2 regions of the Clostridium estertheticum genome follow, and region 1 is predicted to be linked to the other one. Evidence: predicted binding sites of a transcription regulator. Region 1 holds the regulator's gene; the other holds the start of a gene.
What was found. Region 1 encodes LexA, which represses DNA repair genes until DNA is damaged. Its sites were predicted from a motif close to CNAACANNTGTTNG; they were not measured.
Positions count from the first base shown of each region.

Region 2: a site for LexA is predicted at 2,328-2,341, ahead of A7L45_RS08930 (DNA polymerase Y family protein). Genes of this name have one in related genera too.

Region 1 is NZ_CP015756.1:2,416,612-2,424,801, forward strand. Features, by position in the region: gene A7L45_RS11095 (ATP-binding protein) at 1-78, shown strand, start outside; gene A7L45_RS11100 (NAD-dependent epimerase/dehydratase family protein) at 101-766, shown strand; gene A7L45_RS11105 (methionine gamma-lyase family protein) at 839-2,116, shown strand; gene lexA (transcriptional repressor LexA) at 2,204-2,812, opposite strand; gene A7L45_RS11115 (hypothetical protein) at 2,985-3,467, shown strand; gene A7L45_RS11120 (tyrosine recombinase XerC) at 3,535-4,533, opposite strand; one part of gene A7L45_RS22585 (IS3 family transposase) at 4,846-5,230, shown strand; one part of gene A7L45_RS22585 (IS3 family transposase) at 5,230-6,182, shown strand; gene purB (adenylosuccinate lyase) at 6,248-7,678, opposite strand; gene A7L45_RS11140 (DUF378 domain-containing protein) at 7,927-8,136, shown strand.
Region 2 is NZ_CP015756.1:1,939,773-1,947,962, forward strand. Features, by position in the region: gene tkt (transketolase) at 106-2,088, shown strand; gene A7L45_RS08930 (DNA polymerase Y family protein) at 2,380-3,636, shown strand; gene A7L45_RS08935 (hypothetical protein) at 3,651-3,914, shown strand; gene A7L45_RS08940 (sensor histidine kinase) at 4,044-5,441, opposite strand; gene A7L45_RS08945 (peptidoglycan D,D-transpeptidase FtsI family protein) at 6,130-7,932, opposite strand; gene A7L45_RS08950 (S-ribosylhomocysteine lyase) at 8,186-8,190, shown strand, end outside.

The DNA.
Region 1 (8,190 bases):
GAATATAAAAAAGTGGGGGAGGAATTAAAGGAAACTGTTGAAGAAATTATTGAAGAAGTTAAGAAGAATGAAGAATAAAAACTAAATAAGGAGAATAAGTATGGAAAAGAAAACCGCTTTGGTAGTTGGAGCTACAGGACTTGTTGGGGGCAATTTAGTTAATATGTTATTAGAAGCCCCTGAGTATGAAATGGTAATAGTTTGGGTTAGAAAATCTACGGGAATAAATAATAAAAAGCTTGAAGAAAAAATAATCAATTTTGAATTGCTTGACACCTATAAGCTTGAAGACACGGTTAATCATATATTTTGTTGCCTTGGAACAACTATAAAAAAGGCTAAGAGTAAGGAAGTTTTTAAAAAAGTTGATTTGGAATATATAGTTTCTTTAGCAATGAAAGCGAAGGAAAATGATGTATCACAATTTCTTGTAATTTCAGCAATGGGATCTGATGTAAAGTCCGCCGTTTTCTATAACAAAGTTAAAGGTCAAATGGAAAATGAACTTAGCAACTTAGGGTTAAGAGGCCTTAAAATTTTTAGACCGTCTTTACTTTTAGGAGATAGAACTGAATTTAGATTTGGTGAAAAAGCAGCGGAAGTTGTTTCAAAATGCATACCATTTATATTTAACGGTGCTTTAAAAAAATATAAACCTGTATACGGAAATACTGTGGCAAAAGCTATGTATAAAGTTGCAATAGAAGAAAAATCAGGAATAGAAGCTTTTAATTCTGAGGTAATTCAAATAAAGGGCACAATATGAATAAAATAGTGTAGATGTATGTTATTATTAATGATGTAAATTAAAATACATAATACAAAGGGGACATGGATCATGTTAGATATAACAAAAGAATACCTACAAAAAAAGTATAAAATAAATTCAAAAACGATAGGACTCTATGATATAGCAATAAAAGATGTGCAAAGTGAGTTTGAAAAGCTTGATGAAGTAAGGGAGTATAACCAACTTAAGGTTTTGACTGCACTTCAAGATGAGAGAATTAGCGAATCTCATTTTACAAACTCTTCTGGATACGGTTATGGTGATATAGGACGAGATTCATTAGATAAAGTATATGCAAGAATTTTCAATTGCGAGAGCGCACTAGTTAGGCCACATTTTGTTAATGGAACACACGCAATTGGGGCAGCATTGTTTGGCAATTTAAGACCTAATGATACAATGCTATCTGTATGTGGAACGCCTTATGATACACTACATAATATAATTGGTATAACTAATAAGAAAGATATAGGATCATTAAAAGATTTTGGCGTAAAATATAAACAACTAGAATTAAATAATTCTAAGGTTGATATAGATCTAATGAAAAAAACAATGATATCAGATAAATCAATAAAGCTCGTTCATATTCAAAGATCTACTGGATATGGATGGAGAAAAGCTTTGTTGATTTCTGAGATAGAAGAAATTATAAAAGCAGCAAAATCTATAAATCCGAATGTAATTTGTTTTGTGGATAATTGTTATGGAGAATTTATTGAAACTACAGAGCCAACAGATGTTGGTGCAGACTTAGTTGCAGGTTCTTTAATAAAAAATATTGGTGGCGGAATTGCACCAACAGGTGGATACATTGCAGGTAAAGAAGAATATGTAGTGCAAGCTTCATATAGACTAACAATTCCAGGCATAGGTGGAGAATGTGGTTCTACATTTGGAGTAATGCGTTCTTTATTTCAAGGATTGTTTCTAGCTCCACACGTAACTATGGAAGCGTTGAAGGGTGCTATTTTCTGTGCAAGGATTATGGAACTTGCAGGGTTTGATGTTCTTCCTAAATATACTGATAAAAGAAGTGATATAATTCAAGCTATTAAATTTGGAAATAAGGAAATGCTAATTAATTTCATTAAAGGGATACAAGCAGGTTCTCCAATTGATTCATTTGCTCAGTGTGAACCATGGGATATGCCAGGATATGAAGATAAGGTAATAATGGCAGCAGGGGCCTTTATTCAAGGAGCATCTATAGAATTATCTGCAGATGCTCCAATAAGGGAACCTTATATAGCATATTTACAGGGCGGATTAACATTTGATCATGCTAAAATTGGAATATTAATAGCTCTTTCAAAAGTTATATAAATTTCGAGTAAATACTTCAATATAGGATAGAAAAAGAGACTACAATTAAAATTATTGTAGTCTCTTTTGTTTCCTTTAAAGAAATAATTAATACTTTCTATAAATGCCGACGAGTATACCTAAAATTGAACAGTCATCTAATATGATAGGGGACATTGATGAATTCTCAGGCTGAAGCCTTATATGTCCTTTTTCTCTAAAAAATCTTTTAATAGTTGCTTCATTCTCAATAAGTGCTACAACTATATCACCATTTTTAGCTGAATTAACTTTCTCGATTATAGCAAGATCACCATCTAATATTCCGGCTTCTATCATGCTACTACCAGAAACTTTAAGCATAAATAACTCATTATTAGTTTTAGTAAAATTTAAAGGTATAGTAAATGTATCTTCAACATTCTCAACCGCAAGGATTGGTACCCCAGCTGTAATTTTCCCTATAATAGGTATATCTATAAGTTCTTTTCTTATAACAGCATCCTTTAATAATTCTATTGCACGAGGTTTAGCAGGGTCCCTACGTATATATCCTTTTTTTTCTAATCTTTCTAAATGACCATGAACAGTTGAGGTGGATTTCAATCCTACAGCTACACATATTTCTCTCACTGAGGGTGGATATCCTTTTAATTGAACTTGATCTTTTATAAAGTTATATATTTCACTCTGTTTATCTTTTTTTTGAGTTAACATGTAAACACCTCTCATTCATGGTATAATTATACCATATAAGTTCAAAAACATCAAACAAATGTTCTATTTCAGGGTATAAGAATAAAAATTAATAAGTATTTGATTAATGATACCTTATTTGTTATAATAGTTCATTATAATAGTATTAGAAATAAATGTAGTGGGGTGTTGTATGTCTAAAAACTGTATATTTAATAATAAGAAAATTTGTAATGACTGTGGTGATTGTGAAGTCTGCGAATTAAATTCAAATAAGAAATGTGATAATTGCGGAAAATGTTTAGAACTTGAAGGTTTTGATGTTAAAGCTATAAAAATTGATGAAGTCTTTGAAGATGCTGGAACTGGAAAGTTAGATGATGATATTTATAACGTGGATGAAATTGATGAATCTGCTTTAGAAGAGACCATAGAAAATAAAGATGAAGAAACATCTAAAGATGATGAAGCATCAAAAATTGAAGCATACGAAGCGTTTTTAGCTGAGGAAAAGCAAGAGAAGCTAAATAAAGATAAATACATACCTGAAAATAATGAAGTTTGGGAATTTATAGATGATATAGATGGAGCAAAAGAGTTACTTGAAGACGAAGAAGATAACTCAGAATTTCTTCAAGAGGAATTTCCAGGACTTATAAGACTAAAGAAGGTATAAAAAGTATAGAGTAAGAGGGCACAGGAGTATATATTATCACGGATGTGATAGTATATACTCCTTTTTATTATTCATCAGATAGGGGATTCGACTTAACAGCATTTCTTAGTTTTTCATCGTCAGCATGAGTATATATCTGAGTGGTAGAAATATTTTCATGTCCTAATATGTCTTGTAAACTTCTAATATCTACGTTTCCATACTTATACATAAGGGTAGCTGAAGTATGTCTTAATTTATGAGGAGTATATTTATTTTTGTTGAGCCCAGCATCTCCTATATGCTTTTTAACAATTCTTTCTACCGTTCTTTTATTAATTCTTCCAAACTTGCCACTGATAAAGAGGGCATCCTTATCCTCAGCATGAATTTTATCTATGTTCATATTTCTAATAGGTAAATATTTATAGATTGCTCTAAGTGATGCTTTATTTAAATAAATTGTTCGCTCTTTATTTCCTTTCCCAATTACAGATAATGTATCTTCTTTCATATCGGACAAATTTATACTACAAAGTTCTGACAATCTGAGACCACAATTTAGGAATAATGTAATAATACTATGATCTCGAATAGAATGTTTATCTCGAGAGATTGTAGCTTCGAGTAGGTCCTTACTTTCATTTAATGTTAAAAAAACTGGGCTTCTTTTTCCAATCTTAGGGGACTCTAAATCTATAGTTGGGTCTACAGTTAGTACTTTAGCCTTAGTAGTTAAATATTTAAATAGGGACTTTATGGATGCAATTTTTCTAGCCTTAGCATAATTGCCATTAGCCCTATATTTACCAAGATAAGAGATAAAGGCGTATAAATCCTGTAATTTAAGAGTTTTTAATGTATCTAAGGTAAAGTCGCTAATTACAATGTCTTCAAGCTTTATGTTCTTATCTGAAGGAATTAAATCTTTATACATTTTTAGAAACTTTAAAAGTAATGACAAATCGGCAGTATAAGCAATTATAGTATTAATAGAACAGCCTTTAATAGTAGATAAATAATTAAAATAATCATTTAGAAACGGTGGTAGTTCATTTTTATAAATACCATTTAGATCAGATTTCATAGTAACCTCCAAAATACATAATAATGTCGTGAAACTTACATTTCACGACATTATTATACTACAAAAGAGGGGGTAAAATCATGTTTATTTTAAAATATAATTATATTTATTTTTTATCTATGTTTTTTACTAGTGTATTAATAGTGATTTACTTTTAATTTTATAAAATAAAAAGCTATCAGTTTTATATTTATAATGTACCCTATAGGGCAGACGGATTTAAAAAAGTCTACCCGGTAGGGTATTTTTATGTATAATAAAGAAAAGTATAATAATTTAAATTAGATATATACAAGGATGGTGGAAATTTAAATGAGCAACAAAACATTTACAGAAAAAGATGTAGCAATACTAGCTAAAAACAAAAATGTTAAAGCAGTAAGTATGAAGGGAATTACATATACAGATGAATTTAAACGCATTTTTATAATAGAGAACGAAAAAGGAAAATTTCCAAGGGAGATATTTGAAGAAAATGGGTTTGATATAGATATAGTTGGGATTAAACGTGCTAAATCATCAGGATCTCGCTGGAGAGCTGCATATAGAAATGAAGGTATATGTGGACTAAATGATGCAAGAAATGCGAATACTGGAAGACCAAGAGTGAGAGAACTTTCCGCAGACGAAAGATGCGAGCGCCTTAAAGCCCAAATTAACTTGCTGAAAGCTGAGAATGAATTGTTAAAAAAAATCGACATCCTAGAAAGAAGGCTGATAAGCAAGAAATAATCTTAGTAGCACAGGAAAAATTTATTCTTATAAATTCACAAATCGAAAAATATAAGCTCAAAAATATGCTTACCCATTTATGCAAAATTACGGGTGTATCTCGTTCTGGATATTACAATTATTTCTCTACTAAAGCTCTCAGCCGTAGGCGCCAACGCGATAGGTTGGATGAAGCAGTAGGTGAAATTGTACTAAATGCATATAACTTTAAAAATCGTAAAAAAGGAGCTAGACAAATAAAAATGACATTAGAAGGCGAATTTGGAATCGTATACAATTTAAAACGTATTAGAAGAATAATGAAAAAGTATGGTATCATTTGCCCCATTAGAAAAGCGAATCCATATAAACGTATGATGAAAGCTACAAAGGAGCATACTGTTTTAAAAAATCTATTAAATAGAAATTTCAAACAGAATATACCTGGAAAAGTATTGCTTACAGATATAACTTATCTATTTTACGGAAAAAGTAAGAAGGCATATTTATCTACGATTAAGGATGGATCTACAAATGAGATTTTGGCATACAATGTGACTGATAATTTGAGATTAGATATCGTAACAGACACTATACATAATCTGAAAAAGAATAGAAAAATTAAATTGCCTAAAGATGCATTTATACACTCAGATCAAGGATTTCATTATACGAATCCGACATTTCAAAAGCTAGTAAAAAAATCTGGTTTAGGACAATCAATGTCAAGACGTGGAAACTGCTGGGATAATGCTCCACAAGAATCATTCTTTGGCCATTTCAAAGATGAGGCATACATAAAATCATGTGAAACATTAGAACAACTAAAGCAAGAGATTAAGCAATATATGATCTACTATAATAAATTTAGATATCAATGGGGTCTAAGAAAGATGACTCCTGTTCAATACAGAAATCATCTTCTCAAATCAGCATAGACTTTTTTTAAAATTGTCCTTGACAAGGGGTACACATTAATTCCTGATAGCTTTTTACAATCAAATTATACGTTTATTGAAGTTTCAACGCCAATTGCATCTTTATTAGCTGCGAGTATTGGATTTACATATTCACCTATAAAGTCTACTACTTGACTTGGAGCTCTTCCAACAAATTTAATTGGATCAATTACAGCTATAATCTCTTCTTTTGACATCTTAAAGATTGGATCATTTATAATTCTCTCTATAAGATCATTATTTAGACCTTCTTCTTTAACACGTTTAGCTGCATCCATAGAATGAACTCTAATGTGTTCATGAAGATCTTGTCTGTCTCCGCCCTTTTTAACTGCTTCCATAAGGATATTTTCTGTAGCCATAAATGGTAGCTCGTGGTTTACATGAGAAGTAATTACCTTTTCATATACAACCATGTTCCCTGCTATATTCATATATAAATTTAAAACTCCATCAAGTGCAAGAAAAGCTTCAGCCACAGATATTCTCTTATTAGCTGAGTCATCTAGTGTTCTCTCAAACCACTGCGTGGCAGCTGTTATAGCAGGATTTAATGAATCTACTATAATATATCTAGCTAAAGAACTAATTCGCTCAGAACGCATAGGATTTCTTTTGTATGCCATTGCCGAAGATCCGATTTGTTTTTTCTCAAATGGCTCCTCTACTTCTTTCATACTTTGAAGTATTCTTAAATCATTACTAAATTTATAAGCACTTTGAGCTATTTCTGAAAGTGTATTTAGTATTATAGAATCTACTTTTCTAGAATAAGTTTGACCAGTAACTGGATATGTATCAACAAATCCCATTTTATTTGCTACATATTTATCTAAGTCTTTAACCTTCTTCTCATCATTTTCAAATAAGTTCATAAAGCTAGCTTGAGTTCCGGTAGTTCCCTTTACTCCAAGTAACTTAATATTATCAATTACGAAGTCCAAATTTTCTAGATCCATTACTAAATCTTGAATCCATAGTGTTGCTCTTTTACCTACTGTAGTTAATTGTGCTGGTTGCAGATGCGTGTAACCTAAAGTAGGAATATCTTTATATTTTAATGCAAATGTTGAAGATTTACTAATTACATTAACTAATTTCTTCTTAATTAATAATAAAGCCTTTTTCATGATGATAAGGTCTGTGTTATCACCTACATAACAGCTAGTAGCTCCTAAATGGATTATCCCCTTTGCAGTTGGACATTGTACGCCGTATGCATATACATGGCTCATTACATCATGTCTTATTTCTTTTTCTTTTTCCTCAGCCACTTCATAATTTACATTATCAACATTGGCTTTAAGCTCATCAATTTGATCCTGCGTTATATTAAGTCCTAATAATTTTTCACCTTCAGCTAATGCTACCCAAAGCTTTCTCCAAGTTTTAAATTTCATATCATCTGAGAATAAAAAACTCATTTCTTTTGATGCGTATCTACTATTTAATGGTGTATTATAAGTATTTCTCATATTTTGCCTCCACACGTACGTATTAAGATATAAACCGATTATCATTCATATTATAACATACAATATTGTAAAAAGTAATGTAAATGTTCGTATATACTAACTATAAAATCTAAATAACCTTTGAAATTATAAATTCATCTCCCCTCATATTAATAATACTCTAAAGAAGTCATTAAATAGTTCTAAAATATTATATTTCTAATATAATTTAAACAACTAGAAATAATTATAATAGTGTGGGGGTAATTATGTATAAGCTTAATAATATAGACAAACTATCATTTATATTAGTATTGGTGGGCGCATTAAACTGGGGACTTTTGGGGTTATTAAATTTTAATCTAGTTAACGCCATCTTTGGAGCTATTCCATTTCTTGCTAGATTTATATACATCTTAGTAGGACTATCTGCTGTTAATATTATCGTGTTTATATTCAGAAATAAAAAAGAATACTAATATTATTGGTAGTAAAAATACTCCATATCTATTATGGAGTATTTTTTGTTGTTT
Region 2 (8,190 bases), 480 kb from region 1:
AAATATTGCAGAAAGTGAAAATAAGATGTAGAATGAACTTATTAAAACGAGTTTAAAAAGTATAAACATAACTATTCATAATTTAAATATAGGAAGGTGCACATAATGAATGTAGATAATTTAGCTATTAATACTATAAGAGTACTTTCAGCAGAAGCGGTGCAAAAAGCAAATTCTGGTCATCCGGGGTTACCACTTGGATGTGCAACCATGGCTTATACTCTATGGGCAAAGCAAATGAAACATAATCCTAAAAATTCAAAATGGGAAGATAGAGATAGATTTGTACTATCAGCTGGTCATGGGTCTATGCTTCTATACTCACTTTTAAACGTATTTGGATATGATTTAAGTGTTGAAGATATAAAAAATTTCAGACAGTTTGGAAGTAAAACACCAGGACATCCAGAATATAAACATACAGACGGAGTTGAAACAACTACAGGACCACTTGGACAAGGCATTTGTAATGCAGTAGGTATGGCTATTTCTGAAAGCTATCTTGCAGAAAAATTTAACAAACAAAATTTTAAGGTTATAGATCATTATACATATACTATAGCTGGAGATGGTTGTTTAATGGAAGGAATTTCAAGTGAGGCATCTTCCCTTGCAGGAACACTAGGGCTTGGAAAACTTATAATGATGTATGATTCCAATAATATATCGATTGAAGGAAGTACTGATATTGCTTTTAGAGAAGATGTTGCTAAAAGGTATGAGGCATATGGTTGGCAGGTTATAAAAGTAGCCGATGGAAACAACATAGAAGAAATAAATACTGCTATAATTGCTGCTAAAAAGGAAGATAAAAAGCCAACAATTATAATAGTCAAGAATATAATAGGCTATGGTTGCCTTGCTAAGCAAGGAAAAGCTTGTGCACATGGGGAACCACTTGGAGTAGAAAATATCATTGCATTAAAGGAAAACATAGGATGGAATTATGAACCTTTTACTGTTCCAGAAGAAGTTAAAAAACAAATGGAAAGCTTTAATAAAAAAGCAGCATCTAAAGAAGTAACCTGGAACAAGTTATTTGAAGATTACAAAATAGCTTACCCAGAACTTGCAAAAGAATGGAAACTTTGGTTTAGTGGTAAAATAGCCACTGATTTATTAGAGGATGAAAGTTTTTGGAGTTTCGATAAACCAATGGCAACAAGACAAGCATCCGGAGTTCTTATTAACAGGTTAGCAAAGCTTGTACCAAATATAATTGGAGGCTCAGCAGATCTTGCTCCTTCAAACAAAACATATATGAAAGATAGAGGAGATTTCTCAGCCGAGGATAGATCTGGAGCAAACATGCATTTTGGAGTAAGAGAACATGCAATGGCTGCTATCGCTAATGGAATATATCTTCATGGTGGTTTAAAAGTATTTGTATCTACATTCTTTGTATTTAGTGATTACATGAAGGGTGCAATGAGACTTAGTGCAATAATGAAATTACCAATAACTTATGTACTTACTCACGATAGTATTGGTGTTGGTGAAGATGGACCAACTCATGAACCTATTGAACAATTAGCTGCTTTAAGAGCTATGCCCAATATGGTAGTGTTTAGACCAGCTGATTCTAAGGAAACAGCTGCAGGTTGGTACCTAGCAATAGCAAAATCAGAAGGACCAGTGTCCCTTGTATTAACAAGACAAACTTTGCCATTATATAATGGCTCAAGTAAGGAAGCACTTAATGGTGGATATATTCTCAAGGATTCTGTAAAAGAAACACCCGATGTAATATTAATTGCTTCTGGCTCAGAGGTTGAACTAATATTTAAGGCATCAGATGAATTAAAGAAAAAGGGAATAGATGCGAGGGTAGTAAGTATGCCTTCTTTCGAGTTGTTTGATAGACAAAGTAAAGAATATAAGGAAAAGATATTGCCTAGCAATGTAAGAGCAAGAGTTGCAGTAGAAGCAGCATCTTCATTTGGTTGGCACAAATATGTGGGACTTGACGGAGCCGTAATTTCAATTGATCACTTTGGTGCATCAGGTAAAGCAGAAATTTTATTTGAAGAGTTTGGATTTACAGTTAATAATGTGGTTGACACTGTATTGAGATTGAAAAATAAATAATATTAAAAAAGGATATATTACACAATATTGAGGTATAAGTAAATAATAAAATTGATTTAAGCGGCTAAAGTCCTAAATTGTAGGGGACTAAGGCCGCTTAATCTTTTTTGTGATTTTTGGTATTGTATAAGATGATATATTCATCAATTGTATTATAAAGATTAAAAAATACAAAAATTTCTATAAAAGGTATATAAATTAACTTCTAAAAAGCAAACAAATAGTATATAATAGTATTACGAACGTATGTTCTGAAATTAAAAAGTGAAGATTAAAGAAAGGAAGAGGGTTATGAGTAGATTGATATTTCATATAGATGCTAATAGCGCTTATTTATCATGGGAAGCTGCTTATAGACTTCAGCGAGGTGAGTTATTAGATCTAAGATTAGTTCCTTCTGTAATAGGTGGGGATGAAGAAAGCAGGCACGGTATTGTTTTAACAAAATCAATTCCAGCTAAAAAATACGATATTCACACGGGAGAAACTTTATATAGTGCTAGGGCGAAGTGTCCTAGTATTGTAATAGTGCCACCAAGATATTGGTTGTATATGAAGTGTAGTGCAGCTATGCATCAAATATTTGAGCAGTATACTCCAAAGATTCAGCGGTTTAGTATAGATGAAAGTTTTCTTGATTTTTCTAACATGGAAGGTTTGTATCCAGATTATATGAAGCTCGCTGAAATTATAAAGGATCGGGTAAGTAAGGAACTTGGGTTCACAGTAAATATAGGGATATCAAATAATAAACTGCTCGCAAAAGTAGCCTCAGATTTCAAGAAACCAAATAGAATACACACTTTATTTCCCAGGGAAATTAAAAGTAAAATGTGGCCATTACCAGTTGAAGATCTATTTATGGTGGGCAGAGCAACGACACCTAAATTGCATGGTTTAAACATTAATACTATTGGAGAATTAGCAAATTATGATTTAAAAATCTTAAAGAATAAATTCAAGAGTCATGGCTTAGTTATTTGGAATTATGCTAATGGCAACGAATTTTCCGAGGTTAGAAAGAGCAATTACATCGAAATGAAGGGAATAGGAAATTCTACTACAACTCCATTTGATGTTTACGATAAAGAAACAGCTCATATAGTATTGTTATCATTATGTGAAACTGTATCTATGCGTTTAAGAGATTCGAAGAATTGTTGCACTGTGGTAAGTATAAGTGTTAGAGGAAGTGATATGATATTTTATTCTCGCCAGAAAAAATTGGTGGTAGCAACTGATTCTACTCGTAAAATACATGAAATAGTTTGTTATCTATTTGATAATGTTTGGAAAGGTAATCCAATAAGGCGTCTGGGAGTACATATAACAGACTTTTGTGGTAATGATTTTTATCAGAGTTCTTTACTTGATACTTTTAATTATGAGAAAGATAGCAATCTTAATAAAACAATTGATGAAATTAGACTAAAATATGGTTCTAAAGCTATCAGTAGATCTTGTTTTCTTCATTCAGGGTTAAATAATATGTGTGGCGGAATGGCAGAGGGGGAGGAAGAATACCCATTAATGAGCGCAATGCTTTAAAGGAGATTAAATAAATGAAAGTTTTAGCATTACCTATAGAAATGATTTCTTATACAGATAACAAAGGAAACATAAAACCTGTAAGGTTTAGAATGCAAATAAATGATGAACCTATGCAAGTTATAAAAATAGATAAAGTTATAGTAAAGGATACGCAGAGATTTGCAGGTAATATTATGACTGTTTATAAATGCCAAAGTTTGATTGATAATTCTATGAAGTTATTTGAGATTAAATATGAGCTTGCAACATGTAGGTGGATATTGTATAAAATTTAAAGTGAAAATTATATAATAAAAGTATCTTGTAAAAAGATACTGCAAAGAATGATGAAGATAAAAACAGTAGGTAATGCTACCGCTTTTATCTTAACTCTCATTTCTTCTAGTAAAAATTTTTAAAAACAACTAAGAAAATATATCTGAAAATTCAATTTTAATTTTCTCTATAGGATCATTTATATTATAATTTTTATTTCTGTGAGACATCTGAGATTCTATGAGCTTAATAGGTAATTTGATACTAAATTCACTTCCAACACCCATTTCACTTTTAACACTTATATCTCCTCCATGCATTTCTACCAATGATTTTACTAATGATAATCCTATCCCATTGCCTTCCACAGTCCCTCTAAGGGAATCATCAACCTGGATATATGTGTTGAAAATTTTATTTAACATGTTCTGAGGTATTCCAATTCCTGTATCCTTTATTTTTATAAGTATATAGTTTTCATTATCGTAAATATTTACATTTATTATACCGTCAGCTTCAGTAAATTTAATTGCGTTTGATAATATATTCAGCATTATTCTTTCCAATTTACCTGAATCAAAAGATGTTATTTTTTCTTCTATATCCGTATCAAACACTATACTTATTTTCTTCGCTTTTGCATAAGTAACTACAGATAGGGTGATGTCTTCAATAGTTTTTACAATATTTCCATTTGCCAATTCTAATTTAAAAAAACCAAGTTCAATCTTATTCATATCTATAAGATTATTAATAAGCCTTATCAATCTATAACAATTTTGTTTCATTACTTTTGAATATTTAGAAAACATTTCATAATCAGGAACCACGGACTTGGTATCATATTTACTTTCTAGTAATTGTAATGCACTGAAAATAATATTAAGTGGCGTTTTTAATTCATGCGACATAGAAGAAAACATTTCTGATTGATCCATATTGCATTTCCTAGATTCCTCTAACAATCTGTTTTGATCTAAAATACTACTTTCCATTTTTTTAGCATCTAATTTTAGATTTAATTTTTCATAGCCCATTTGTGAAATTGAATTGGCAATAATAAATACAGTTTCTACAGCCAATTTTAATTTTTGCTCTTCTATAACATTAATTTCGCTAAGTGCCTCTAAAAATCTATTTTCACTAGTAGTTGGTTCTTTTATTATATTTTTAAAATCTGAAGCTGATGGTTTCTTTATTAAAAATTGCCCACCCAATATAGTTCCTATATGCTCTCCATTTACTAAAATTGGAGCCGCAAAATCTATCAAACCAGCATGACACCTGCAGATGTATGGTTTAGCTGATTTTGCAGCACCTTCTCCACATTTTCGATGAGATGCTGAACATTTATTATTCCCCAATACCGAATTTTGAATAAAATTTGTGCAAAAATTTGTAAACCTACTAGGTTTTGTAACAGGATTACCATTTATATCTACAATAACACTTGCAATATCCATATTTTTTGAAAAGTTATCTTGAAGCTTCTGGAGTAATTCAACATCTAAAATATCTGTGATTTTTAATCGTGCTTTATTTATCATTTTCCCCCTCCTAAAACTTTTCGTATATAATCATAAATTATTTTTTGTTTTGCATAATATTCATTATTTCCTATATATTATAACATAATTGTTAATGAAATAACAAAATTGTAAATTAAACACTTATAAACCTTTTTACGAGATTAAAGTGTTGTTACAAAAGATGTATTAATTTCTATAAAAAATACACTTAGTGGAATAGATGATGCAACGTAGTAATAGTATACTGTGAAAGAATTTCTAAATAACTAATATAACATTCGTTTACACCAACACAAGTAAACCCATATCATTAGATGTGGGTTTACTATATTTAGATTGTATTAATCTGAGCTATAATATAAAACAAATTTTGCATAAATAAACACATAATTGTATGAATTTTAATTTTATAACTGTAATATAGAATTTATGGATATATTAATCAACTATGTGAATGAATTCATTAATATTTAGCCTAGATAATGAGAAGGCTAATAATGGTAATGAAAGGATAGTTTACATATCGTGGATAATTGCGGCAATTGATTTAATGTTTATTTATTGGGCTATTGAAGATAAAAGCAGCAGTGAATTGTCTTTTATGTTGGGAGCACTTGTGAATGCTACCAAAGAGGCTGGAAAGGTTGGATGCATGTTAATGAGGCTATTGACAAATATTACAATACTAATAAAAAATAATGTAATATTACTTTTTATTAGTAGCATTTTTGTTAACTGCACTATTAACACTATCTGGAGATATACCCATTATTGTAAACAACTCAGAAAATATCTTTTTTGAAGCTGGTACTGCTGTCTGGGCTGCATAATAGTTATCTGAGTTTGGTTCCTCTATAGTAACTATTAAGCTTACTTTTGGATTACTCGCAGGAGCCATGCCTGCAAATGATGATATGTATTTACCGGAGATATAGCCACCGCTGACGCTATCAACTTTATTAGCAGTTCCTGTCTTCCCACCTATATGATAACCGTCCATATAGGTTCCAGCGGCAGTTCCTTTTTTAACGACACTTTCCAAATATGTTCTTAATAAAGCTGATTTATCGCTGCTCATTATAGTTCTTTTGTTAAAATTACTATATTGATTATCCACAACTGTTTTACCGTTTATATTATGAGATATTTCTTTCATAACATGTGGTGTTATCAATGTACCTCCATTAGCAACTGCATTAAATGCCGCCATATACTGTATTTGGGTAACTGCAACGCCTTGTCCATATGACATCGTAGCAAGATCAAGTGGTGTAATACTTTTTAGATCTTTTATTAACCCAGTGCCTTCTCCAGGCAAGTCTATATTAGTTTTTTTACCAATTCCAGCGTCTTTTGCAAACTTATAAAGATTCTCTTTTCCAATCATTTGTCCAAGAGTTATAAACCCAACATTGTCGGAGTTTTTTAATATATCTGAAAAAGTTTCAACACCATACTTTTCTTTATTATCGTTGTACAATGTTTTATTGCCAATCTTAATACTACCATTGTTTGTAAAAAGATATTTATCAGTCACAGAATTATATTGGAGTCCAGCAGCGGCCATTATAACCTTGAAGATTGATCCTGGCTCAAATACATCGCTTACAGCTGTATTCCTCCATGTAGTCTCTGCTTGACTACTTGTATTACCCTTTGCATAAGGATCATTCAAATTATAGCCAGGCGAATTTGCCATTGCCAAAATCTCACCATTATTGGGATTCATAATTGTTATACTTACAGATTTCGCACCATTTTTTTCTAAAGTTTCCTTAGCGACTCTTTCAGCTAACTCTTGAATTTGTTCATTTATAGTTAAAGTCAAATTTTTCCCGTTTATAGGATTAACCGTCACAGCCTCGGTATAAGGCAATTCATTGCTATTTTTGTCCAGCTGAACCACTTTTACACCAGGGGTACCTGCTAAATAATTGTTATAGCTCAGCTCTACCCCATTAACACCAGAACCATTTAAATTAATATGCCCTAATACCTGAGAGAGAAAAGTATCATTTGGATATATTCTTTTAACATCACTTGAAATTATAATTCCTTTGTATTTCAAATTATTAAGAGAATCTATCACCTTTTGCTCAACCTGTCTTTTAAGCGATACGAATTGAAGTAATTTGCCTTCACTATTCTGGGTATTTAATATTTTTTCAACATCACTGTTTTTAACATTAAGAATCTTTGCCAATTTTTCAGCGGCTTGTCTTTCGGGTATTTTATTATCAACTAAATGCTTATTTAATACAGTTAAATCAGCATCTACCCTATAGACATTAATGCTTTGTGCCAATTGCAGTCCATTTCTGTCTAGAATTTCTCCTCTATAAGGAGCTATTGTTATACTTTTAGTTTGCTGCTGTACTGCTAGCATTTTGTAATTAGAGCCATGAATGCTCATTACATAAAATAATCTGCCTAATAAAGCACTAAATAATAAAGAAAATACTATAACTATACTAAAAATCCTTTTACATCGAGGCTTTCTTCTTTTCAATTTGTTCACCAACCTGCCTTGTATTTTAGTTTAAAAATATACATATTAAATCATTTTTTATTAATATATACTATATTATACTACATTACACACAAAAATAACTACATATTTTATTAGGGTAAAACAGTGATTTTTACTTATTAAAATTATTTAAGGTAAATATTTAATATCTGATATGTTATAATAAGGTATAGCATATTGAAGAGAGATAGATGGCTTTGAATTGTATAATGAAAATTAGGAGGAGATAATAATGGA